DNA from 2 places in the Nocardioides sp. P4_G10 genome. Region 1 is predicted to be linked to the other one. Evidence: riboswitches for the same ligand, from Rfam matches in the RefSeq annotation. Region 1 holds a riboswitch; the other holds the start of a gene.
What was found. A riboswitch is a leader RNA that binds a small molecule or an ion and turns the genes downstream of it on or off. The one in region 1 is predicted to bind cyclic di-AMP.

Region 1 (11,770 bases):
TCCACCTGGTAGTCCTGTGCGCCCGGGACCGGGTCCCAGGTCAGGGTCGCAGGGTCACCCGGCTGGGTGAACGTCTTGCCGGGAGCGGGCGAAGTGATCGCAGGCGCGTCGTAGCCCTTGAGGCGCGAGATCGGGGTCCACGACGAGAAGTCACCCTGGACCGAGTCCTTGGCCGCGACCCGCCAGTAGAGAGTGGTTGCCGACTCGGCGGACCACGGCAAGGGCTGGACAGGCACGTAGCGCCGGTTGACCGTCGTAGCGCTCACGAATCGCTGCGCCACATCGGGGGTCCGGCTGAGCTCCACGACGTACTGCGTGGCGCCCTGGACGTGGTCCCAGCTGAGGGTCGGGATGATTGCTTCGGACGCCTCGAGGCCCGACGGAGCCGCGGGCGCGGCACTGGCTGTCGTCGGGGTCAAGGCGATCCCCAGACACAGGCCTGCTATGGCCGCGGCGCGCGCGAATGATCCGACAAGCGTTCGTGACATCCCCGGAGGTCCCCTCGTGGCGTGGCTCAGACGCCGTCACGCTAGGTCGCCCGGACGCCTGGAGTACGAGAATGGGGTCCCACTAGTCACAAATGACTAGCGGCTCCGCCTGATCGGTCGACATGAGTGCGGGCGCTACGGTGAACCCATGATCACCGCCATCGTCTTCGTGAAGGCCGACGTCGCGCGCATCCCGGAAGTCGCGGAGGCGATCGCGTCGCTGGACGGGGTGAGCGAGGTCTACTCGGTGACCGGCACGATCGACCTCATCGCGCTCGTGCGGGTGCGGGAGCACGAGGACGTTGCATCCGTCGTCGCCGACCGGCTCAACAAGGTCGAGGGCGTCACGGAGACCGAGACCCACATCGCCTTTCGCACCTACTCCCGGCACGACCTCGAGTCGGCCTTCAGCATCGGGCTCGACTGAGTTTGACGGTTCGGCCGCCTGAGGCCGCCCGTTGCTGGAAGATGTGCGGGTGTCCCCAGTTCTCGGTCAGCGATACCCGCTCGTCACGGCAGCTGCCCCGTGGCTGCTCGCTGTTGTGTTGTGGGGGTTCTTCATCAAGCTGTGCTTCTTCGTCGACTTCGGGACCGACACACACGCGTACTGGTTGGCAGGGCAGGCCACGGACCTCTACAACCAGGCGCCCGCCACCAAGGACGCATATCTCTACGCCCCCGTCTTTGCGCAGGTCATCTCGCCTCTGACCGGTCTTTCGTTCTGGGTCTTCTACGGCCTCTGGATCGGAGCCGAAGCCGCGGTTCTCATCTGGCTCGTGAAGCCCCTTCGCATGCCGTGGAGACTCTGCGTCATCGCGCTGTGCATGCCTGAGCTGATCATCGGGAACATCTACATCTTCATGGCGGGTGCGATCGTCCTCGGCCTCGCGCGCCCGGCATTTTGGAGCTTCCTGGTACTCACCAAAGTCACTCCGGGAGTCGGTGTCCTCTACTTCGCCGCCGCCCGTCAGTGGCGCCAGGTCGCCGTGGCCATGGCAGCCACCATCCTCATCTCGGCACTATCGTTCGTGGTCGCGCCCCGGCACTGGGTCGAGTGGGTCACCTTCATGACGACCCACGGTGAGGGCAAGCCGTGGCTCTTCGCGCAGCTGGCCTGCGCGGTGCTCGTCGCCGTGGTGGCGGGACGGACAGGCAGGGCCTGGCTCGTCCCCGTGGCCGTGCTCATATCGTTCCCGGTCCTGAACACGCCGGCTGCTCCCGCAGTGCTGGCCGCCATCCCGCGTCTCCTGTCCCACGGGAAGGACGCAGTCCCGGACGGCGACCAGGCGGCGCCGTCCCGCGCCTCGGTCGACGCGTGATCGCGGGGCAGGGCCGAAAGGGCGGACGCGTCACGCTCCAAGCGCTGTTGGAAGAGCTGCCCGTCGCCCTCGTGGTCGGCACGTCGGCGACGACGGTCGCCGCGATGGGGATCAGCTGGTTGGGTCAGGCCCCGCTACGGGCGCCTGCAGTGGCGCCTGCGCTGATCCTCTTGTTCCTGTCGAGCGTGGTCGTGGCGATGCGCTACCTCCTGCCGCACAGCGCTCCCGAGCGTGCATGGCTCTGCTTCGCGCCGTTCGGCTGGGTGCTGGTGGTGGGCGCAGCGTCGCTGGTGGTGGCGCGCGAGAGTCGCGTCGAGTGGTTCCTCGGCGGCGACAACGTCCGCCATCTCGCCTACGTGGCGGACATCGTCGGCAACGGAGCCCTCGACTACTCGGAGAACCCCTACCCACGCGCGTGGCACGCCCTGCTCGCCATCGGGTGGCTCAACTTCGACGGCGACGTGACTGCCGACTCGCTTCCGGGCTTCCTCGCGATGAACGCGATGGCGACGTGGGTCCTCTTCGCCGTCCTCGTCCTTGCCACGAGCAGCGCCGCCGCTGCAATCGCACGAGGTGTGGGGCTTTCGGGGCGCCAGGTGATGGCATCTGCGCTCATCGCGGGCTTCGTCGTCTCCACCCCGCGGTTCATGGCCGACACGATGGCGCTGGGCTTCCAGACCTCCGTCCTCGCGGCTGTCGTCCTCGCTGTGCTCGCTCGCGAGTGCGTCATCGAACGCGGGTCATCCGTTCGAAGGGCGTTGGTCCTCACGAGCTCGGTCGTGCTCATGGCGCACACGTGGCAGCTCCTTCTGCCGGCTGTCGTCCTCCCTGCCCTGATCCTGATGTGGCGCAGCCGGGAACCCGATCCGGCAACCAGCGTCAAGGTGCTCCTGCTGGCAGCTGCCGGCGCGGTGGCGTGCTTTCCGCCTGTCGTTGCCGTTGTCACCGGTTTCGGTGCCGGGCACGCGTCCCTCCACGGTGTTGTCGGATCGCCTCCGTGGCTGAGCCTGGGTCTGTCCCTCGTCGCTGGGATGAGCGTGCTCCCACGTTTGACGCGTACGTCTGCGGTCGCCGCCTGCACTGTGCTGGCAGGCCCGACTCTCGTGGCCATCGGGATCGCAGTTGCGTTCTCGATCCCCTTGGAGGCCTACTACCCCACGAAGCTCCTGTGGCACTCGGCCGTGATCGGGATCATCCTCATCGCGCCCTGTTCGGTGATGATGAGCAGGGCTGCCGCTGTGCGGGTGCTCCCCGTGCGCCTCGCAGGAGCAACCCTCACCTTGGCCGCGACTGCGTTCGTCCTGTGGGGCCTCGTGACTCCGCTAGGGTCACAGCTCGGTTGGTGGTCCACGGTCGACTCGTCGCGGGTGATCCGGGCAGCGGTTGCGCCTGGCTCGGTCGAGGCCCACGGCGTCTGGCTGGATACTCCGACGGAGTCGGCCGTGACGCGAACCCTCCTCTCGATCCTCCGTGGTGAGGCGGTCATCGACGATCGGCCGAGCCTTGCGGACGAGTGCGCGGCGCTGCGTACGGCGCGCGAGCCCGTCGTCGTCAGTGCGCGTTCCACGACTGCCACTGTCGACCGGTACGACTGCGTGGACGGACTGCTCGTCGTGACCGCCTCGGGGTGAGCGACTGCAGCAGCTGTCTCCTCGTGGACCCGTCGCCTCGAGGGACCTGTGGTCAACTTCGGGCCTGGGACGGCCGGGACGTCGGTCCGACCGGTCATCGGTGCGGCCGGTGCACCGGTGACGGCAGGCGCTGCTCGTCGAACGGCACCAGCGAGAGACGGGACTCGTTGGCCGCGTCGTAGACCGCGAGGTGGCGCGCTGCGCCGCCGAGGGGGCAGACCCACTCGCCGTCGACGTCGACGAGGCGCACGCCCGGTGACTCCAGCCAGCGCAGGATCTTCTCCGACTCCTCGGCGGTCGCGGCCGGCACCGGACCGGGCGCCCCGCTGACGGTCTCCGCGCTCGCGGTGAGCTCGCGGACGTACTGGTGGGCGTCGGCACCCGGCGGGATCACGCCGGCTGCGGCAAGGCGTCCGTGGCGCACGACGTGCACCGACCAGCGGCCGCTGTCCTCCCGCCGGGCGGCGACGATCTCCTGGCAGCGGGTGAGCGCCGACAGCCGCTGGGTGCGGGCGGCGGCGCGGACGAAGGTGGCCAGACGGTCACGGTGGATGCCGGCCTCCTCGAAGCGCTCGCGATCGGCCAGTGCGGTCATGCGCTGGTTGATGGCCTCGACGACCTCGTGGGGGCTGCGCAGCAGCGTGTCGCGCAGCTGACGGACGATCGCTGCGTAGGTCGAGGCGTCGGTGGAGCCGTCGCAAGGAGACAGGCACCGTCCCATCTCGGCGAGGACGCAGGCCGACCGGGAGGGCGTCAGGGGAAGCCGTCCGCTGCACTGCCGGACGGGGAAGGTCTCGTGGAGGGCGGCCAGGCACTTCTCGGCCGTCTTCTTCGAGGAGAACGGACCGAGGTAGTCCGCGTCGTCGTCGAGCACCTTGCGCACGAGGGAGAGACGCGGCCAGGCTTCGCGGGTGAGCTTGAGGAAGTGCACCTTCTCGGGGAAGCGGGAACGGCGGTTGTACTTCGGCTTGTGCTCAGCGATCAGCCGCAGCTCCCGCACCTCGGCCTCGAGCGGCGTCGCGCACTCGATGCCCGTCACGGACTCCGCGAGGCCGACCATCTCGCCCATCCGGGTCCGGGTCTCCGAGGACGTGAAGTAGGTGCGCACGCGGGTGCGGAGGTCCTTCGAGGTCCCGACGTAGAGGACGCGCGCCCGGTCGTCGCGGAAGAGGTAGACGCCGGGGGAGTGGGGCAGGCCCTCGGCGAGGTGACGCTTGCGGCGCTGGGCGGTGCTGACCCTGGCCGAGAACGTCTGGAGCTCCTCGAGGGTGTGGACGCCGAGGCCGCCGAGCCGTTCCATCAGGCCGTGCAGGACGTCCACCGTGGCCCGGGCGTCCGAGAGCGCACGGTGGTTGGGCGTCGTGGTCGAGCTGAACACCTTGGCCAGCGACGACAGCTTGCAGTTGGGGGCTTCGTCGCGGGTGATCACGCGCCGTGCGAGCTTCGCCGTGTCGAGCACCTCGAACTTCGGCCACGGGCGTCCCTGCTCGCGCGCGAAGTGCTGGAGGAACCCGACGTCGAACGGTGCGTTGTGCGCGACGAGGACGCACCCGGCCGCGAAGTCCAGGAACGCGGGCAACGCGGTCTCGATCGGTGGGGCGTCGCGGACCATGGAGTTGCTGATGCCGGTCAGCACCGCGATGAACGCCGGGATCTCCGTGTGCGGGTCGACCAGCGTCTGGAACTCGCCGAGCACCTCGCCGCCCCGGACCTTCACCGCGCCGATCTCCGTGATCATCGACCCGGCCGCAGCGGAACCGCCCGTCGTCTCGAGGTCGACCACGCAGAAGGTCAGGTCCCGCAGCGGCCGCCCGAGCTCGTCGAAGCTGCGCTGCGCCTCCCAGCGGGACCTCTCCCGCGTCGGACGGTGGGCGGTGGTGCTCATGTCCGACGACGCTAGACGTGGGATCCGACATCGGGGCCGCGGCGCGCGGACTACGCTGACCGCGCCCGCCCACCAGGGGCGGCCACCGACGACCGAGGAGACCTCCGTGCCCGAGCAGACCAGCGACCTCCGCGTTCCCGGCGACGGCGAGCGGTGGCGTTGTGCCGGCTGCGGCAACCTCACCCGCTTCGACGTCACCCGCACCCGTCGTACGACGGAGTACTGGCACTTCGACCTCGCGGGCGAGCACCAGGTCGAGGAGGAGACGGTGCGTTCTGAGGCGGTCGAGTCGGTCTCCTGCCGCTGGTGCGGACGCAACGACGCCATCGAGGTCGTGGATCGCGCCTCGGCGGACACGTCCGCCGACCCGGCCGCCGGATGACGGGACGTCGGTGACCGACCCAGCGGCCCTCCCGGAGCGGCTGCGCCTGCGGGTGGTCGCACTGGTCTCGGCGGTCCTGCCGTCGGTCGCACCGGTGCCGCCGTCCCTCCGCAAGGTCGCCGGCTTCGCGCCGGCGCGCCGTGCCCGGCTCGGCGGGTCGGCGATCTGGGCCGCCCTCGATGACGCCGCGTTCCGCGAGCACGCGGCGGTGCAGGTCGCGGTCGTACCGGCCTCTGCGGACGACCCGGTCGACACCGCCGCGCGCGCGTGGCTGGCCAGGGACGAGGGCTGGGAGTCCGTCGTCGCGGAGGTCGCCGGCTCCCTGGGCGAGCACGAGGAGCGCGACGAGCAGGCCCACGCCGAGCACGCCCGCCTGACCGCGCAGGTGGCAGCGCTGCAGGCCGAGCTCGGTGCCGTACGCGCGGAGCACCGCGAGGAGCTCGAGCGCGCGAAGGCCGACCACAAGGTGCTGCGCCAGAGGCTGGGCGAGGCACGCGGTGTGCTGCGTGCCGCCGAGCAGGCGAGGGACGAGGCCCACGCCGCCCGGGACGAGGCCCTGGCTGCTGCAGCGTCTGCGACCCGCACCGCCGAGGCAGACGTACGACGACTGCGCGCCCAGCTGGAGGAGGCCGAGGCCGGCCTCGCCGCCAGCCGACGCGAGACGCGGTCCGAGCGCGACGCCGCGAGCATCCGGGCGCGGCTCCTGCTCGACGCGGTCGTCGACGCCGCGACGGGGCTGCGGCGCGAGCTCGCCCTCCCCGCTGTCAGCGGCGCTCCCGGCGATGCCGTCGAGGCCGCCCTGGCAGGCGTGGAGGCGGCGCCCTCCTCCAGCGCGCCGGCCACACCCGCGCTGCTCGAGCAGACCCTCGCGCTGCCGCGGGCCCGACTCGTGATCGACGGTTACAACGTCACCAAGCAACGCTGGCCCAGCGCGAGCCTCGAGGCACAGCGCAGCCGACTGGTCGCTGCGCTGGGGCCGCTGGTGGCGAGGACGGGGGCGGAGACGACCGTGGTGTTCGACGCAGCGGAGTCCACGGTGCGCACGGCGATGCCGGCGCCCCGCGGCGTCCGCGTGGTGTTCAGCCCGGAGGGCGTCATCGCCGACGACGTGATCCGCCAGCTGGTGGCAGCCGAGCCTCGTGGGCGGGTGGTCGTCGTGGTGACCGGAGACCAGGCAGTCGCGCGCGACGTGGCACGTGACGGAGCGAGAACCGTTCCCGTGGCGGCGCTGCTCGGCGTGATCGCCGGTTAGCCCGACACGCCGGCGCGCGACACGCCGCGGAGGCGTTGTCGGTGGCCCCTGTCACCGTTCGGGACATGACGACACGGATCGATTGCGACACCTGCGTGGTGCGTGGGCTGCACTGCCACGACTGCGTGGTGACGGTGCTCCTCGGCCCACCACCCGAGCTGACCATTGATGACGACGAGATGGCGGCGCTCGACGTGCTGGCCTCAGGTGGCCTGGTGCCGCCCCTACGGCTCGTGGAGCCGGTGAGCGGACCTGTGGTCGAGTCCGCCTGACCAATCCGGTCAAGCCGCTTCGCGCCGGACTGATGTCGGCGAGGATGGCCGGCGTGGACACGACGGGCGAGCGTTGGCGGCTGACGCACCTGCCGAGCCTCGACGGCCTACGTGGCCTCGCCATCGTCCTGGTGATGCTGGCGCACACCCAGGTCGGCGTCCTCCACGCGGCGGGCACCGTCGGCGTCACGGTGTTCTTCACCCTCAGCGGCTTCCTCATCACCGGACTGCTGCTCCAGGACATCGAGGATCATGGAAACGTGAGGCTGCGTCGTTTCTTCGCCAGGAGGGCGAGGCGGCTCGCTCCTGCGCTAGCCCTCTTCCTGGCGGCGATGGCTGCGCTCGGGGTCGTCTCCGAGAGCCCGGTGGTTCCCGGTATGCGCGACATCCTCGGTGCGGTGTTCTACGTGAGCAACTACACGGGCGCCATGGCAGCCCGGGACACGGTGATCCTCCACACCTGGTCGCTCGCCGTCGAGGAGCAGTTCTACCTCGCGTGGCCGTTCCTCCTCATGGCTCTGCTCCGATGCGCGCGCGGACGGTGGCTGGTGCCGTGCGTGGTGACGCTCGCCCTCGTCAGCGTCCTCGGACGCTTGGTCCTGTGGGACGACGGCTCGGGGTTCCTCCACGTCAACTACGGCACCGACATGCGCGTCGACGGACTTCTGATCGGGTGCCTGGCAGCGGTGCATCTCTGGCGTCGAGGGCCTACGTGCTGGTGGGCCGGCACGTCGGTCGTCGTCGTGGCGGCCCTGGCCGCCATGTCACTCGCCGGGCTGGCGTGGGAGATGCTCGCGGTCACGACCTTCGTTCCACTGCTGACGGCGCTCGTTCTCATGCATGTGGCCGCGGGTGGAGCCACGTTCTTGGCGTCATCCCCGTTGGTGCTCCTCGGGCGGCGGTCCTACGGGCTCTACCTCTGGCACTATCCGCTCTTCGCGCTGGCCAGCCTTGCCCCTCCCGGCCAGAAGCTGGTCGCCTGGACGATCGTCCTCTTCGTCACCGGAGCGATCGTCCATCTGTCGTGGCGGTGCGTTGAGGAACCCTTCCTGAAGAAAAGTCCCATCGGTCGTGGCGAAGATTGGCGAGGCCCGGACGAGCGGTCTAAGGTGTGGGCTGACGTCCGTGGCAGTGGGTCACCAGGCCCGCGCGGACGTCGCGCCGAGTCGTGGACCACACCCCCGCATCACCCGTGGTCGACGAGCCGGGGAACCACACTTCCCCCTGGGGTGAATCGCCTGCGAGGCGTGCTGCGCGAGCGGCACGAGGAGCAGGAGTAGGCCAGTCGTGCCGAACCCGTCAGCTCACCTGGTAGGCGTACGACACCCCGAGGAGTTCCCCCGCTCGTGGCTCACACCCGCAAGCGAGTTGGCGCGACCGTTCTTGGTCTCTCCGCGATCGCTGCCATCGCTTTCGTGCCTGCAACCCCCGCGCAGGCCGACCCCGACATCAAGGACGTCAAGGTTCGCGTCGACCGCCTCTACCACGAGGCCGAGGCGGCGCAAGAGCGCCTCCACGACGCCAAGCTCGACCTCGCCGACCTGCGAAGCGACCTCGACGGTCTGAAGGCCGACCAGGATCGCCAGGACGAGCGCCTCGGCGCCGTGCGCGACCAGGTCTCCGACGCCGTCGTGCGCCAGCTCGAGGGAGAGGGCATCTCGACCGTCGGTCAGATCGTCGTCTCCGACGACCCGGGAGCGTTCCTCGACTCGCTCTCGACGATGTCGTCGTTCAACGACCTCCAGGCCTCGCTGCTCTCCGACTACGACACCGAGCTCGAGGCCCTCGAGATCCGTCGCGAGGCCACCGCGTCCCGCACCAAGGAGATCGCTGAGATCACCGAGCAGCTGAGCGCCGAGAAGGACACGGTCGACGACAAGCTGGCCGAGGCCAAGGACCTGCTCGCCGACCTCGAGGCCGAGGAGCGCGAGCGCGTGCTCGCCTCGCGCGGCACCACCACCCGCGCGCCCAGCTCGGTCTCCGTCCCCGCGTCCGGCCGTGCCGCCGCGGCCGTGCAGTATGCGATGGCACAGGTGGGCGACGCCTACGTCTACGGCGCGATGGGTGAGAACGCCTTCGACTGCAGCGGCCTGACCATGCGCGCCTGGGCCCAGGCCGGCGTGTCGCTCCCGCACTCGTCCAGCGCCCAGTTCAGCTCCGGTCCGCGCATCGCCGCCAGCGACCTGCAGCCCGGCGACCTGGTCTTCTACTACAGCCCGATCAGCCACGTCGGCATGTACATCGGCAACGGCATGATCGTCCACGCTGCCAACCCCGGCACCGGCGTCGCCGTCTCGGGCCTCTACTCGATGCCCTTCGTCGGCGCGGTCCGCCCTGGCTGACCAGCAGACATCGAAGGCCGGTCGTCCACTCCTGTGGGCGGCCGGCCTTTCGCTGTTCCTCGGGGTCGTCCTGGTGGTCGTCCTGGTCGTCGTCCTCACCCGGGACGGCCGGCAAGAGGTGGCGCTTCCTCAGCCGACCGAGGCGCCGCGGGCGAGTCCCGCGGAGGCTACGGCCGCGCTGACTGCGTTCGTCGAGGCCGTCGAGGCACGTGACGGGCAGGCCCTGGCGCAGCTGGCGCCCCCTCAGGTGCCGGCCGCGGACGAGCTGCTGTCGGGCATCGCGGCCAACGTCCGCTCGCTCGACCTCGCGGGCGTGGACGCACGCTATGTCGACCAGCTGGGCGCCGTCGCCCCGGACGGCTCGTGGAGCGGCGTGGCCGAGCTGACCTGGCGCGTGCGCGGCTTCGACGCGGCGCCGGCGCGCAGCGACGTGGTCGTGAGCTTCGCGCCGAGTGGCGGGGGACTGGGCATCGTGGAGTTCGCGCCGTCCGACGCAGCGGGAACTCGCCTTCCGCTGTGGCTCCATGGCCGCCTGTCGGTCACCCGGTCGGGCGACGTCCTGGTGATGGCGGACGGGCCCTCGAGCGTCGCCGAGGCCACGGCCGCACGAGCGGCGCGTGGCATCGACGTCGTACGGCGCGTCCTGCCGGAATGGAGCTCGCCCGTCGTGGTGGAGGTGCCCGCCACCGCAGCCGCGCTCGACGAGACCCTGGGCGTGCGACCCGGGACCTACGCCGGGATCGCTGCGGTGACCGCTCCGGTCGGGCGAGCCTCGGACGGTGACGGGCCCGTCCACGTGTTCGTGAACCCCGACCTCACTGACGGGCTGCGCCGCGTGGGCGCGCAGGTGGTCATGAGCCACGAGCTGGTCCATGTCGCGACCGATGCGGTGCGGAAACCGGTCGAGCCGTGGCTGCTCGAGGGCTTCGCTGACTACGTCGCGCTCCGTGGGACGCGACTGCCGGACCGCGTCACCCTGGGACGGGCAGTCGCGGCGGCCAGGCGCGACGGCGTACCGGACGCACTCCCGACCGCGGCGGACTTCGACACCCGCGCGCACGACCTGCAGGCCCGCTACGAGGAGGCGTGGCTCGCGTGTCGGATCATCGCCGAGAGGCTGGGGGAGCGGGACCTGGTGGCGGTGTACGCCGCTGCCGCTCGGGGGACGCCGGTCGAGGTCGTGCTTCGACGTTCGGGGCTGCCGGTCCTGGCGCTCGCCCCGCTCTGGCGCGCGAGGCTCCGATTGCTCTCCGGGCGCTGATCAGCGGGTCGGATCAGTGAGGTGGCTCGAGCAGCACGTAGCCCTCGTCATGGGCGACCTCGGTCCATCCCCGCCGCTCTGCCAAGGCCGTCGCCAAGGGGGACCGGTCGAGCACGAGGGCTGCGGCCGGGTTCCATTCATCGAACGTCGTCTCCCAGCCGGCAGCCATCGCCTGCACACGTCCGAAGCCCTGCAGGTGCTCGACGGAGTACGCCTCGGACATCCCGTCGACGACGGGCTCGAGATCGGGATGCTTCCACCGGAGCCAACCGCCCAGCTCGTAGGCGTTGAGGACAACAGCGCCTGCCGGCAGGTCGTCCAATTCCTGCGCGAGGGCAGAAGGTACACCTTCCGGGTTCGCTGCAGTGCTGGGGACGGCGACCGCAGACATGCAGGCAATGACGCCGGCAACCACTCCCAGGGACCAGGTCTCGCGGCGGTTGGGCAAGCGGTGCTCGCGTGCCATCAGGTCCTGCAAGGTCGCCGCAACCAACGGACACGCGATCAGGGCACCCAGCGCCACGGTGCGGGTCGCCAGCAGGATCCATCCGCCGGCAAGCGCGAGGAGCGCGATGTGTACCCAGGGGACCCTCCGCGGCGACCGCGCCCATGCCGTGACGACGACGGCCACCATGAGGGCGGCGGCTGCTGGACCGGGTGACCGGAACGACGGTGGCTGCCACTCGGTGATGAACGCACCCACGCCCGCGACGGCCACGGGTGCCCCCAGCAGGTCAGGACCCACCGGGGTGAACGCAGCCGCAGCGATGCTGGCCACCGGTACGGCAACGAGTCGCAGTACCTGCGACCTGTCCACCCGTCGATCCAGGACCAACCCGGTGACGACTGCGAGGCCGACGAGGGGGCCGACGAACCACATGCCGTGGGACATCGCCCACACCCAGGTGAGGGGCGTGAGCCACCACCGCGGTCGAAGG
Region 2 (11,770 bases), on a different contig from region 1:
TCAACAACACGGTCAGCCAGTCCGTCCCGCACCTCCACCTCCACGTGGTCCCGCGCACCAAGGGCGACGGGCTGCGCGGCTTCTTCTGGCCCCGCACCAAGTACGCCGACGGCGAGGCAGCGGCGTACGCCGATCGCCTGAGGGTGGCGCTCATCGACGGGTGAGGACGGTGGCTCAGCCGCGTCGGCCGGGGAGGGCCTCGACCTCGTGCGACACGTCGGTCGCGGTGCGGAACGCCCACGGTTCGTCGCGACGGCGCAGCGGGTTGCCAGTGGCCTTGGCCGCCAGCACGAAGGCAGCGGCGCCGACGAGGAAGCCGGCGAGCACGTCCACGAAGAAGTGCCACCCCAGGTAGACCGTCGCCACGCAGGTGAGCGCGAGGAACACCCACGCTGGGACCCGGATCGCGACGGGCAGCCTCATCTGTTCCGCCATGAGGCAGATGGTGAACATCACGGCGACGTGCAGGGACGCGAAGGCCGCGATCGTCTGCACCGTGCCGGTGTCCCAAGGCCCCGCCAACACCTCGATGCGGTCGGCGAGCAGCATCTCGCTGACCGAGGTGTTGGGGGTGTGCGGCAACGAGGCGAACCACTCGGGCGAGGAGTAGACGGGTCCGAGGGACGGCACGGTGAAGTAGAGGGCCGCGCCCAGGCACCAGTCCAGTGAGATCGCCGTGACGTACCACGCACCGGCGGGCGAGCGGCGCGTCCACACCAGCGCGATCGCCAGGCTGGCCGGCACCAGTCCGATCCACACGAGGTAGACCCCCGCCATCACCCAGTTGGCCCACGACGTCCCCAGGGTGTGGTGGAGGACGACCGCCGGGTCGTGGCCGAGCCACAGCACGCGGTCGATCCGGGCGAGCTGGGAGTCGGCCAGCCGGTCGGTGACGAACGGGACGTAGCTCTTGAGGTTGCGGAACGCGACGTAGGCGACGTACCACGTGACGAGCCCGCTCGCCGTGAAGAGGATCTGGTCGCGGTTCCACCGCTCGACGAGCACCGTCCGGAGGGCGACGCGTGCGGCCGTGCCGCCGCGCCGGACGAGCAGCACCCACCGCGCGGCGATGTCGAGCGCGACCGCCGAGGCGACGATGACCGGCAGCCGGAACCAGGTCGGCAGGGACGCCCCGTCGGGATCGCGCAGCGGGAGGTGATGGGTCCACGCGACCAGCGCTGCCAGCGCGGCCATCACGGCCGCGACCACGGCCGCCGCTCGGAACTCCCCCCGACCCATGGGTCCACCGTAGCGACCCCCGGCCGCGGTGGACCGGACCAGAGCGAGCGGTAACCTCGGCCGGACATCTCACCTCGACCTTCAGGAGTCCTCATGGGTCGCTACGACCGCCGTGTCGCCGTCATCACCGGAGCAGCCCGAGGCATCGGCTTCGGCATCGCGCAGCGCCTCGCGAGCGAGGGCGCCTCGATCGCGGTCCTCGACCTCGACGAGGCCGCCGCCCAGGAGGCTGCCGGCCGGCTCGAGCTCGCCGACGGTGCCCGCGCTGTGGGCATCGGCTGCGACGTCGTCGACGCGGCCGCCGCCGAGGCCTCCGTGCAGCGGGTGGTCGACGAGCTCGGCGGTATCCACGTGCTGGTCAACAACGCCGGCATCACGCGCGACAACCTGCTCTTCAAGATGACCGAGGAGGACTGGGACCTCGTGATGAACGTCCACCTCAAGGGCGTCTTCAACATGACCAAGGCCGCTCAGTCCCGCTTCGTGGAGCAGAAGTACGGCAAGATCCTCAACCTGTCGAGCGTCTCCGCGCTCGGCAACCGCGGCCAGGCCAACTACTCGGCGGCCAAGATGGGCGTCCAGGGCCTCACCCGCACGCTCGGCATCGAGCTCGGCCCCTTCGGCGTCACCGCCAACGCCATCGCGCCCGGGTTCATCGCCACCGAGATGACCGACGCCACCGCGCGCCGCCTCAAGATGGAGCCCGAGGAGCTGCAGCGGCTCAACGCCGAGGCGACGCCCGTGCGGCGCGTCGGGCAGCCCGAGGACATCGCGGCCGCGGCCGCGTTCCTGTGCAGCGACGAGGCGTCGTTCATCACCGGTCAGACGCTGTACGTCGACGGGGGCCGCAAGCTCGGCTGAGCGCGGTCCGGGCGTGATCCCGGCCACGCCCCACGCTCGGGGACGTGGCCGGTTTTGCGTCCCTTGGGGTCGTCTGTCACCTTGGATGGCGGTCGAGAGACCCAACCGTCCCGGACTACGCCGAGTCCTGCCCGGCCGGGACGACCCCCGAGACACACCGGGGCAGGAGTGGGGGACCCACAGGTTCCACCGCCGGTCATCGACCGGCTCGGGGCGAAGCCGCCAGCCTCCCAGCAGCACCACGGGAGCACGGTGGCAGGGCACTTTCCAGCCCTAGCCCGACAGCTCACCTCACAGGCGTGGGAAAGGAACATCCATGCCTGCGACCCCTCGTAAGGCGCGAGCCCTCGCGCTCGCCCTCGCCGGGCTCGGCATCACCGCATCGACGATGAGTGCCATGCCCGCAACCGCCGCCACTGGCGGCAGCACCTCCGACAACGCCTCCACCACGACCACCGCGAAGAAGACGCAGAGGACGGCCCCCGTCAGCGCCAAGCGTCGGGTGGCCAACCGCGTGCTCACCGCACGCGACATCGCCATGCGCCAGCGCGGCGACGCCTACGCGTACGGCGCCGCCGGCCCGGACCGCTTCGACTGCTCCGGCCTGGTGAAGTACAGCTACAGCCGCGCCGGCCTCTCGCTGCCTCGCACGTCGAGCGCCCAGGCGGGACAGGCTCGCCGCATCGCCAAGAAGGACATGCGCTCCGGCGACCTGATGTTCTTCTACGGCAGCGGCGGGGTCTACCACGCCGCGATCTTCCTGCGCTGGTCGCGCGGGCACGCCGTGATGGTGCACTCCCCGGGCTCGGGACAGCGCGTACGCGTCGCCGTCCCGTGGACGTCCGCCTGGTTCGCCGGGACCGTCCGCCGCGCCTGATCGGCGCCAGCCTCCGGGTGACAGGCCCGGATTGGTAGGTACTTCCTGCTGATCTACCCTGTGGCGCGCCTTCCCCGWTCGGGGAGGGCGCGCCTCCAGACTTTCCAGAGAACCGCCAGACCCGAGCCCCCGGCTCGACACCCCCGCTCGATCGGAGCTCCCCGTGCGTCACCGTCGCCACCTCTCGTCGCCCCGTGCGATCGTCGCCACCCTCGCGGCGGCCACGCTCCTCCTCGCCGGCTGCAGCGGCGGGGACGACGACCCCGCCCCGAGCGCCTCCGCGTCGTCCGAGCCGACCAGCTCGGAGACGACCGAGGCGCCGCCGGAGCCGACGTACTGGCCCCTGACCGGTCTCGAGCGCAAGGGCGACGCACCCCGGCACCCCGTCGTCGTCACCAAGGTCGACAACACGTCCTCCAGCGCCCCGCAGGTGGGTCTGGGCTCGGCCGACCTCGTCGTCGAGGAGCTCGTCGAGGGCGGCTACACGCGCCTCGCGGCGTTCTACTACTCCCAGGTGCCCGCTGCCATCGGCCCGGTCCGCTCGATGCGCGCCAGCGACATCGGCATCGTGCCCGACGGCGCCACAGTGGTCACCAGCGGCGCCGCTCAGGTCACGCTCAACCGCATCAAGGGCGCCGGCATCCCGTGGATCACCGAGGGCGCGGCCGGTGTCTACCGCGAGACGTCGCGCTCGGCGCCCTACAACCTCTTCGCCCGGCTCGGCGACATCTCCAAGCGCCTCAAGGCCGAGGAGGAGCCGCCCCCCTACCTCCCGTGGGGCGACGAGGCCGACCTGCCGAAGGGCGCGAAGGCCAGCACGCTCACTGCCGACTTCGGTGCCCACTCCACCAGCTGGCAGTTCCAGCAGGGCGGCTACGTCAACACCGACTCCTACGCCGCTGAGGGCGACCAGTTCCCGGCCGACTCCGTGCTCGTGCTGCGAGTACGCGTCGGCGACGCGGGCTACCGCGACCCGGCCGGCTACCCGGTCCCGGAGACCAAGTTCGAGGGCAAGGGCGCTGCGCTGCTCTTCCACGGCGGCCGTGTCGTGAAGGGCACGTGGACCAAGGACGGCCTGACCGGCGCGATCGAGCTCTCCACCAAGGGCGGCGACCTCACCGTGCCCGCCGGCCACGTGTGGGTGGAGCTCGTCCCGGCCGTCAACGGCAACGTCACGTTCGCGAAGTAGTCCCCGGCGCCAGCGCGCCGGCGCCTTCGTCGAGGAGGCGCTGGAGCCCGGCCAGGATGACGCCGATCGCCGTCTCGACCCGCAGGGCCGCGGCGGCGGGGTCGTCGCTGACGGCGACCGAGCCTCCCGCGGCCGACATGGCGCCGAAGAAGATGCGGGTGAAGGTGTCGAGCATCGCGTCGTCGAGGTGGCGTCCCTCGGCGGTCAGCACCGAACGCACGATCTCGTCGACGAGGGCGTACGTCGAGCGCTCCTCCTGCTCGCGGTAGCGCTCGTGGCCGAGCACCGAGGGACCGTCGGAGACGACGACCTGGCGGTAGGCCGGCTCCTGGACCGCCTCGAGGAAGGCCCGCATCCCGGCCTGCGCCTTGTCCCACGGGTCCGGGTGCCCCGCTGCCGCGTCGGCGATCCCCGTCGTCGCCCGGGACTGCACCCGCTCGAAGGCCGCCTCGAAGATCGCCTGCTTGCCGCTGAAGTGGTGGTAGAGCGCGCCCTTGGTGACGTCGGCGCCCGCGGCGATGGCGTCCAGCGACGTGGCGGAGTAGCCGTGCGCGGTGAAGAGGCGCTCGGCGACCTCGACGAGCGCCTGCTTGGTCGCCTCGGAGTAGCGCTGCCGCCGGGTCTCCATGGATCGCAGCCTAGGTGACCCCGGCTCGCGCGGGTGGTGTGTCGCACCGAGGGGTCGGCCATAGTGGATCCATGCAGCTCGCTTCGGGGATGTTGCTGGTGGCGACGCCGGCGCTGCAGGACCCCAACTTCGCCGACACGGTCGTGCTGCTGCTCGACGTCACGGAGGAGGGCGCCCTCGGCGTCGTCCTCAACCGCCCCTCCCAGATCCTGGTCGCCGACGTCCTCGAGCCGTGGCGCGACGTGGTCGCGGAGCCGGAGGTGCTGTTCCGCGGGGGACCGGTCGGGACGGACGGCGCCCTCGCGGTCGGCGCGCTGCGCGACCCCGGCGACCCGCCCGTCGGGTGGCGACCGGTCGCCGGGCTGCTGGGGATGGTCGACCTCGACACCCCGACCGAGCTCGTCGACGGCACCCTCCGCGCGATGCGCGTCTTCGCCGGCTATGCCGGCTGGGGCGAAGGCCAGCTCGACGGCGAGGTCGAGGAGGGCAGCTGGTACGTCGTCACCAGCGAGGCCGCCGACGCGTTCCGCGACGACCCGGGCGGCCTGTGGCGCGACGTGATGCGCCGGCAGCCCGGCATGCTCGCCTGGCACGTGAACCGCCCCGTCGATCCCGACATGAACTAGTCCTCGCGTTAGGCTTGCCCATCATGAGCACCATCGGATTCTCCCCGGGCACCCAGACGATCGAAGAGCGTCAGACCGTCCCGACGGACGAGGGTGACCACGAGCGGTTCTCGCACTACGTGCCGAAGGACAAGCTCACCGAGGCGATGGTGATGGGCACCCCCGTGATCGCGCTCTGCGGCAAGGTGTGGGTGCCTTCGCGGTCCCCTGAGAAGTACCCGGTCTGCCCGGAGTGCAAGGAGATCTGGGACTCGATGAATCCGGGCAAGTCCGGCGGCAACGGCTCTGACGGCTCGGGTCCCGAGGCGTGACGGGGCGGCCTGACGCGCCGCTGCCTCCCGCGTGGCCCGACCGGGCCGCCTGGGGCACCGCGCCCTCCCTCCGCGCCTGGCAGCAGGCGGCGGTGGACCACTACCAGTCCCGCCAGCCGCGCGACTTCCTCGCGGTCGCGACCCCCGGCGCCGGCAAGACCACCTTCGCGCTGACCGTGGCGGCCGACCTGCTCAGCCGTCGCATCGTCGACCGGATCACGGTCGTGGCGCCCACCGAGCACCTCAAGACCCAGTGGGCCGAGGCCGCGGCCCGGGCCGGCATCCCGATCGACCCGACCTACTCCGCGGGCAAGGGCCGGACGTCCGACGACTACGTCGGGATCGCGGTGACCTACGCGGGTGTCGCGGTCAACCCGCTCGCGATGCGGATCCGCACCGAGCGGTTCAAGACGCTGGTGATCCTCGACGAGATCCACCACGCCGGCGACGCGCTGTCGTGGGGCGAGGGCGTCCGCGAGTCCTTCGACCCGGCCACCCGCCGGCTCGCGCTGACGGGAACGCCGTTCCGCTCCGACATCAACCCGATCCCGTTCGTCACCTACGCCCCCGGCGACGACGGCATCCCCACCTCGTCGGCCGACTTCACCTACGGCTACGCCCACGCGCTCGCCGACCACGTGGTCCGCCCGGTGCTCTTCATGGCCTACTCCGGCGAGATGCAGTGGCGCACCCGCGCCGGCGACGAGATCGTCGCCCGGCTCGGCGAGCCGCTGACCAAGGACATGCACGCCCAGGCGCTGCGTACGGCCCTCGACCCGCGCGGGTCGTGGATCCCCGCGGTGCTGGAGGCGGCCGACCGGCGCCTCTCGGAGGTACGCCGCCACGTGCCCGACGCCGCCGGCCTGGTCATCGCCGGCGACCAGGAGACCGCCCGCGCCTACGCGGCGCTGCTGAAGAAGATCAGCGGCGAGACCCCGACCGTGGTGCTGTCGGACGAGAAGGGCTCCTCGAAGAAGATCGAGAAGTTCACCCACTCCGAGCAGCGCTGGATGGTCGCGGTCAGGATGGTGTCCGAGGGCGTCGACGTGCCGCGCCTGGCCGTCGGGGTCTGGGCGACGACGGTCTCGACGCCGCTGTTCTTCGCGCAGGCCGTCGGCCGCTTCGTGCGCGCCCGCTCGCGCGGCGAGACCGCGTCGGTGTTCCTGCCGTCGGTGCCGCACCTGCTCGAGTTCGCCTCCGACATGGAGGCGCAGCGCGACCACGTGCTGGGCCGCCGGGTCAACGACGAGGACGACATCTTCGCCGCCGAGGAGGGCCTGCTCGCCGCGGCCAACGCCGAGGACGCCGCGTCCGGCGAGCTCGAGATGTCGTGGGAGGCGCTGGGCTCCACCGCGTCGTTCGACCACGTGCTCTACGAGGGCGCGCAGTTCGGCCACTCCGGCGAGGTGATGGCCGGCTCGGAGGAGGAGATGGACTTCCTCGGGATCCCCGGCCTGCTCGAGGCCGACCAGGTGCGCGAGCTGCTGCACTCGCGGCAGAGCGAGCGCGCCCGCAAGCAGAAGGCAGACGGTGTCGGCGACCGCGTCGTCGACTCGGTGCAGGAGCTCAGCACGCACCAGCAGCTCGGCGTGCTCCGGCGCGAGCTCAACGGCCTCGTCGCCGCCTGGCACCACCGGACCGGCCAGGCCCACGGCATCACCCACAACGCGCTCCGCAAGGAGTGCGGCGGGCCGCCGGCGGCCGTCGCCAATGCCGAGCAGCTGCACGAGCGGATCAACCGGATCCGCGAGTGGGCCGTGCGCAAGACCTCCTGAGCCTGGATCCGCTGCCATAGTGGCCCTGTGCCCACCGAGACCTCGCAGACGCTCGACCGCGGACTGCGCGTCCTCCGCGTGCTGGCCGAGAGTCCCGAGGGCCTGACGGTCACCGAGCTTTCGAGCCGTCTCCAGGTCAACCGCACGGTCGTCTACCGGCTGATCAGCACCCTCGAGCAGCACGGGCTGGTCCGCCGCGACGCGCGCTCCCGGCTCTTCGTCGGGCTCGGCGTGCTGCACCTGGCCAGCGGCGTGCAGCCCCTCCTGCGCGACCTCGCCATGCCGGTGCTGCGCGGGCTCGCGGAGTCGCTGGGCTCGACCGCCCACCTCACCGTGGCGGACGGGGAGGAGGCGCTCGCACTGGCCGTCGTCGAGCCCTCGTGGACCGACTTCCACGTGTCCTACCGGGTCGGCGCCCGCCACCCGCTGACGCAGGGCGCGGCCGGCAAGGCCATCGGGCTGGTGGAGCAGGACGAGGCGGCGTACGCCGTCACGAGCGGCGAGCTGCAGACCGGCGCCCGCGGCCTGGCCGCCCCCGTGCGGGGCGTCGAGGGCCTCCGCGCCAGCGTCGGCGTCGTGACGCTCGACGGCGCCATCGACGAGGACGTCGTGGCGCCCCAGGTGATCGCCGCGGCGGCTGCCGTCGCCGAACGGCTCAGGTGACCGCCGCCCGCGCGAGCGGGACCACCCGGTAGGGGATCTGCGTGGCCAGCGCGATGACGGTCGTCGAGCGGTCGATGCCGGGCTCGGTGAGCACCAGGTCGATGACCCGCTGGAGGTCGGCGTTGGAGCGCGCGACGACGCGGGCCCACATGTCGCCGGCGCCGGTGATCGTGTAGGCCTCGAGCACCTCGGGGATGCCGGCGAGGTGGGCGGCGACGGCGTCGTGGCCGCCGCGGTCGGCCGAGCCCTGGCGGATCTCGAGGGTGAGGAAGGCGGTGACGGGATACCCGATCGCCTCGGGGGAGAGGTCCGGTCCCCACCCGGTGATCACCCCGGCCGACACGAGCTTGTCCAGCCGCGCCTGGACGGTGCCCCGGGCGATGCCGAGCCGTCGGCTCGCCTCGAGCACGCCCAGCCGCGGCTCGGTGGCGAACAGATCGATCAACCTGCCGTCGATCGCGTCCATGAGTGCCCCTCGACTGTGCAACTTGTCCGACGTTTCGACGTACTGTTGCACACGTTGCCGCAACTGGGCAGGGTTCGCCCCATGACGACTGACATCGCCTCGACCGGCGGCGCCCTGACCGTGGACGAGATGAAGGCCGACCTCTCGCTCGAGCAGCTGCGCCAGCTCGTCGGCCTCGTGGAGTACGACGCCGACGCCGACCCGTTCCCCGTGACCGGGTGGGACGCGATCTGCTTCGTGGTCGGCAACGCCACCCAGGCGGCCCACTACTACGCCTCGGCGTGGGGGATGGATCTCATCGCCTACTCCGGCCCCGAGAACGGCAACCGCGACCACAAGTCCTACGTGCTCAAGTCCGGCTCCATCAAGTTCGTCGTGAGCGGTGCCGTCGCGCCCGACAGCGACCTCATCGCCCACCACTCCCGTCACGGCGACGGTGTCGTCGACATCGCCCTCGAGGTCCCCGACGTCGACCAGTGCATCGCGCAGGCCCGCAAGGCCGGCGCGACGGTGCTCGTGGAGCCCGAGACCGTGGCCGACGAGCACGGCAAGGTCCGCGTCGCCGCCATCGCGACCTACGGCGAGACCCGCCACACGCTGGTGCAGCGCACCGTCGACGGCGAGACGTACGCCGGTCCCTACCTTCCCGGTTACGTGAACGTCGAGCCGCGCTGGGAGAAGAAGGACGGCCAGCCCAAGCGCCTGTTCCAGGCCCTCGACCACATCGTCGGCAACGTCGAGCTCGGCCGGATGGACGAGTGGGTCACCTTCTACAACAAGGTGATGGGCTTCGTGAACATGGCCGAGTTCATCGGTGACGACATCGCCACCGACTACTCCGCGCTGATGTCGAAGGTCGTCGCCAACGGCAACCACCGCGTGAAGTTCCCGCTCAACGAGCCCGCGATCGCGAAGAAGAAGTCGCAGATCGACGAGTACCTCGAGTTCTACAACGGCCCCGGCGCCCAGCACCTCGCCGTGGCGACCGGCGACATCCTCGCCAGCGTCGACGCGCTCCGCGCCAACGGCGTCGAGTTCCTCAACACGCCCGACTCCTACTACTCGGACCCTGAGCTGCGCGCCCGCATCGGCGAGGTGCGCGTCCCGATCGAGGAGTTGCAGAAGCGCGGCATCCTCGTCGACCGCGATGAGGACGGCTACCTCCTCCAGATCTTCACCAAGCCCCTCGGCGACCGGCCCACCGTGTTCTTCGAGCTCATCGAGCGCCACGGCTCCCTCGGCTTCGGCAAGGGCAACTTCAAGGCACTGTTCGAGGCCATCGAGCGCGAGCAGGACGCCCGCGGCAACCTGTGACGTGACGCCAGGCTGACGGCCACCCGAGCGGTGTCCCACCCACATTCCTGAGGCACGGGAGGTGGCTGGGGCACCGCTCGAGCCGTCTGTCCGGCGTGTCGTCGCTCGGGCGGTGTCCCAGCCACATTCGACGTACGCGGGATGTGGCTGGGGCACCGCTCGGCGTACGTCGTTGCGCCGCGCCGCCCATTGACGTATCGAAAAACGATGCCCTATCGTTTGTCGACACCATCGTCTTTCGATAAGTCAGGGGACCGGCCATGGAGGCTGCGCAGACCAACGACCCGCTCAAGGTCCTCGAGGTCCTGGTCGGGGTGGTGGTCGCCGTCATGGCGGTCCTCGCCACGCTGACCGTCGCCGGGACGGTGCTGGGCAGCGGGACGGTTCCCGGCCTGAACGCCGAGGTGTGTGCCACCGGCTCAGGCGACCAGCCGGCGTTCCGGCGGGTCGACGGGGAGTCCACCGGGCCGGTCGGGCTGGCGGACGGCATCACCTGGCGGGCCGACGAGGTACAGATCTGCGACCCCGACCCCGACGGCGCCACGCGGGCCCTCGCCGGCGCCGGCCTCGTCGTGTGGGTCGGCGGGCCGATGGCGTTCTTCGTGATGCTGTGGCGGTTCCTGCGCCGGGCGCGCCGCGAGGGCGTGTTCGCGGACCGGGTGCCGGGCCAGCTGCGCACCCTCGGCAGGATCCTCATCGCCTGGGCCGTGCTCGACTTCGTGCTCTCCGGCTGGGTCAACGCGGCCCTGCTGAACCGGATGACCGACAGTGCGCTGATCCTCACCGCGACCGTTCCGTGGCTCCCGGTGCTCCTCGGCATCGCTCTCCTGGCGCTGGCCAGCGTGATGGGGCAGGCAGTGGGGATGCGCCGCGACGTGGAGGCCACCATCTGATGGCCCGGCGCAGGCAGCAGGAGTCCCGGTCCGGTGCGGGAGTGCGGGACGACGTCGACGAGCCGCACGCCATCACGGTCCACCTCGACGAGGTGCTCGCCGAGCGCGGCATGACGCTCACCGAGCTCGCCGAGCGGGTCGGGGTCACGGTGGTCAACCTCAGCGTGCTCAAGAACGGTCGTGCCAAGGCGGTGCGGTTCAGCACGTTGACCGGCATCTGCCGGGCCCTCGACTGCCAGCCGGGAGACATCCTGCGGGTCGACTGACAGGCTGGGTCCATGATGATCCGACCGGCCGAGCTGGCCGCGATCAAGGCCGGCACGCTCGACCTGGCGTTCCGCCGGTGGGCCAAGCCGCGCGTCGTCGTCGGCACCCGGATGCGCACGGGCGTCGGGGTCATCGAGGTGACGAGCCTGGAGCAGGTCAGCATGTCGAGCCTGCGCGCGGACGACGCCCGCCGTGCCGGTGCGCCCTCGCTGGGGGCGCTCAAGAAGGCGCTGTCGGCGCGCTCGGAGGACCCCGCCTGGCGGATCGGGCTGGCGTACGCCGGTCCCGACCCGCGCGAGGCGCTGCGGGCCGCTGTGCCGGACGCCGACGAGCTCGCGACGATCACCGCCCGGCTCGACCGCCTCGACGCCGCGTCGTCGTACGGCGCGTGGACGCGCGAGACGCTCGACCTGATCGACCTCAACCCGACCGTGCGCGCTCCCGACCTGGCCGCCCGGGTGGGGCGCGAGACGGCGGACTTCAAGAAGGACGTGCGCAAGCTCAAGGAGCTCGGACTCACCGAGTCGCTCGCCATCGGCTACCTGCTGTCCCCGCGCGGCGAGGCGGTCGTCGACGCCGGCCTCCCGGCGCCGCGCCAGCGCGCACCCCGCGAGACCGGGACGCCGCTGCCGAGGAACATCGGTGCCCCCGCCACGCGCGC

Region 2: another riboswitch for cyclic di-AMP. It lies ahead of AC1DP1_RS01445 (C40 family peptidase); the one in region 1 lies ahead of AC1DP1_RS14975 (C40 family peptidase).

Annotation. Positions count from the first base shown of each region.
Region 1 covers NZ_JBFUJV010000014.1:49,528-61,297, reverse strand. The annotation lists gene AC1DP1_RS15020 (hypothetical protein) at 1-419, opposite strand, end outside; gene AC1DP1_RS15015 (Lrp/AsnC family transcriptional regulator) at 637-915, shown strand; gene AC1DP1_RS15010 (glycosyltransferase family 87 protein) at 947-1,807, shown strand; gene AC1DP1_RS15005 (hypothetical protein) at 1,855-3,438, shown strand; gene AC1DP1_RS15000 (DEDD exonuclease domain-containing protein) at 3,533-5,323, opposite strand; gene AC1DP1_RS14995 (hypothetical protein) at 5,430-5,705, shown strand; gene AC1DP1_RS14990 (NYN domain-containing protein) at 5,716-6,957, shown strand; gene AC1DP1_RS14985 (hypothetical protein) at 7,023-7,229, shown strand; partial or broken gene AC1DP1_RS14980 (acyltransferase family protein) at 7,262-8,194, shown strand; cyclic di-AMP (ydaO/yuaA leader) riboswitch at 8,411-8,545, shown strand; gene AC1DP1_RS14975 (C40 family peptidase) at 8,645-9,571, shown strand; gene AC1DP1_RS14970 (hypothetical protein) at 9,645-10,832, shown strand; gene AC1DP1_RS14965 (hypothetical protein) at 10,846-11,770, opposite strand, start outside.
Region 2 covers NZ_JBFUJV010000001.1:288,430-300,199, reverse strand. The annotation lists gene AC1DP1_RS01460 (HIT family protein) at 1-164, shown strand, start outside; gene AC1DP1_RS01455 (phosphatase PAP2 family protein) at 175-1,239, opposite strand; gene AC1DP1_RS01450 (SDR family NAD(P)-dependent oxidoreductase) at 1,333-2,100, shown strand; cyclic di-AMP (ydaO/yuaA leader) riboswitch at 2,209-2,415, shown strand; gene AC1DP1_RS01445 (C40 family peptidase) at 2,417-2,977, shown strand; gene AC1DP1_RS01440 (DUF3048 domain-containing protein) at 3,141-4,166, shown strand; gene AC1DP1_RS01435 (TetR/AcrR family transcriptional regulator) at 4,150-4,794, opposite strand; gene AC1DP1_RS01430 (YqgE/AlgH family protein) at 4,866-5,420, shown strand; gene AC1DP1_RS01425 (DUF3039 domain-containing protein) at 5,444-5,731, shown strand; gene AC1DP1_RS01420 (DEAD/DEAH box helicase) at 5,728-7,506, shown strand; gene AC1DP1_RS01415 (IclR family transcriptional regulator) at 7,534-8,169, shown strand; gene AC1DP1_RS01410 (Lrp/AsnC family transcriptional regulator) at 8,162-8,635, opposite strand; gene hppD (4-hydroxyphenylpyruvate dioxygenase) at 8,717-9,949, shown strand; gene AC1DP1_RS01400 (DUF2975 domain-containing protein) at 10,210-10,842, shown strand; gene AC1DP1_RS01395 (helix-turn-helix domain-containing protein) at 10,842-11,108, shown strand; gene AC1DP1_RS01390 (hypothetical protein) at 11,121-11,770, shown strand, end outside.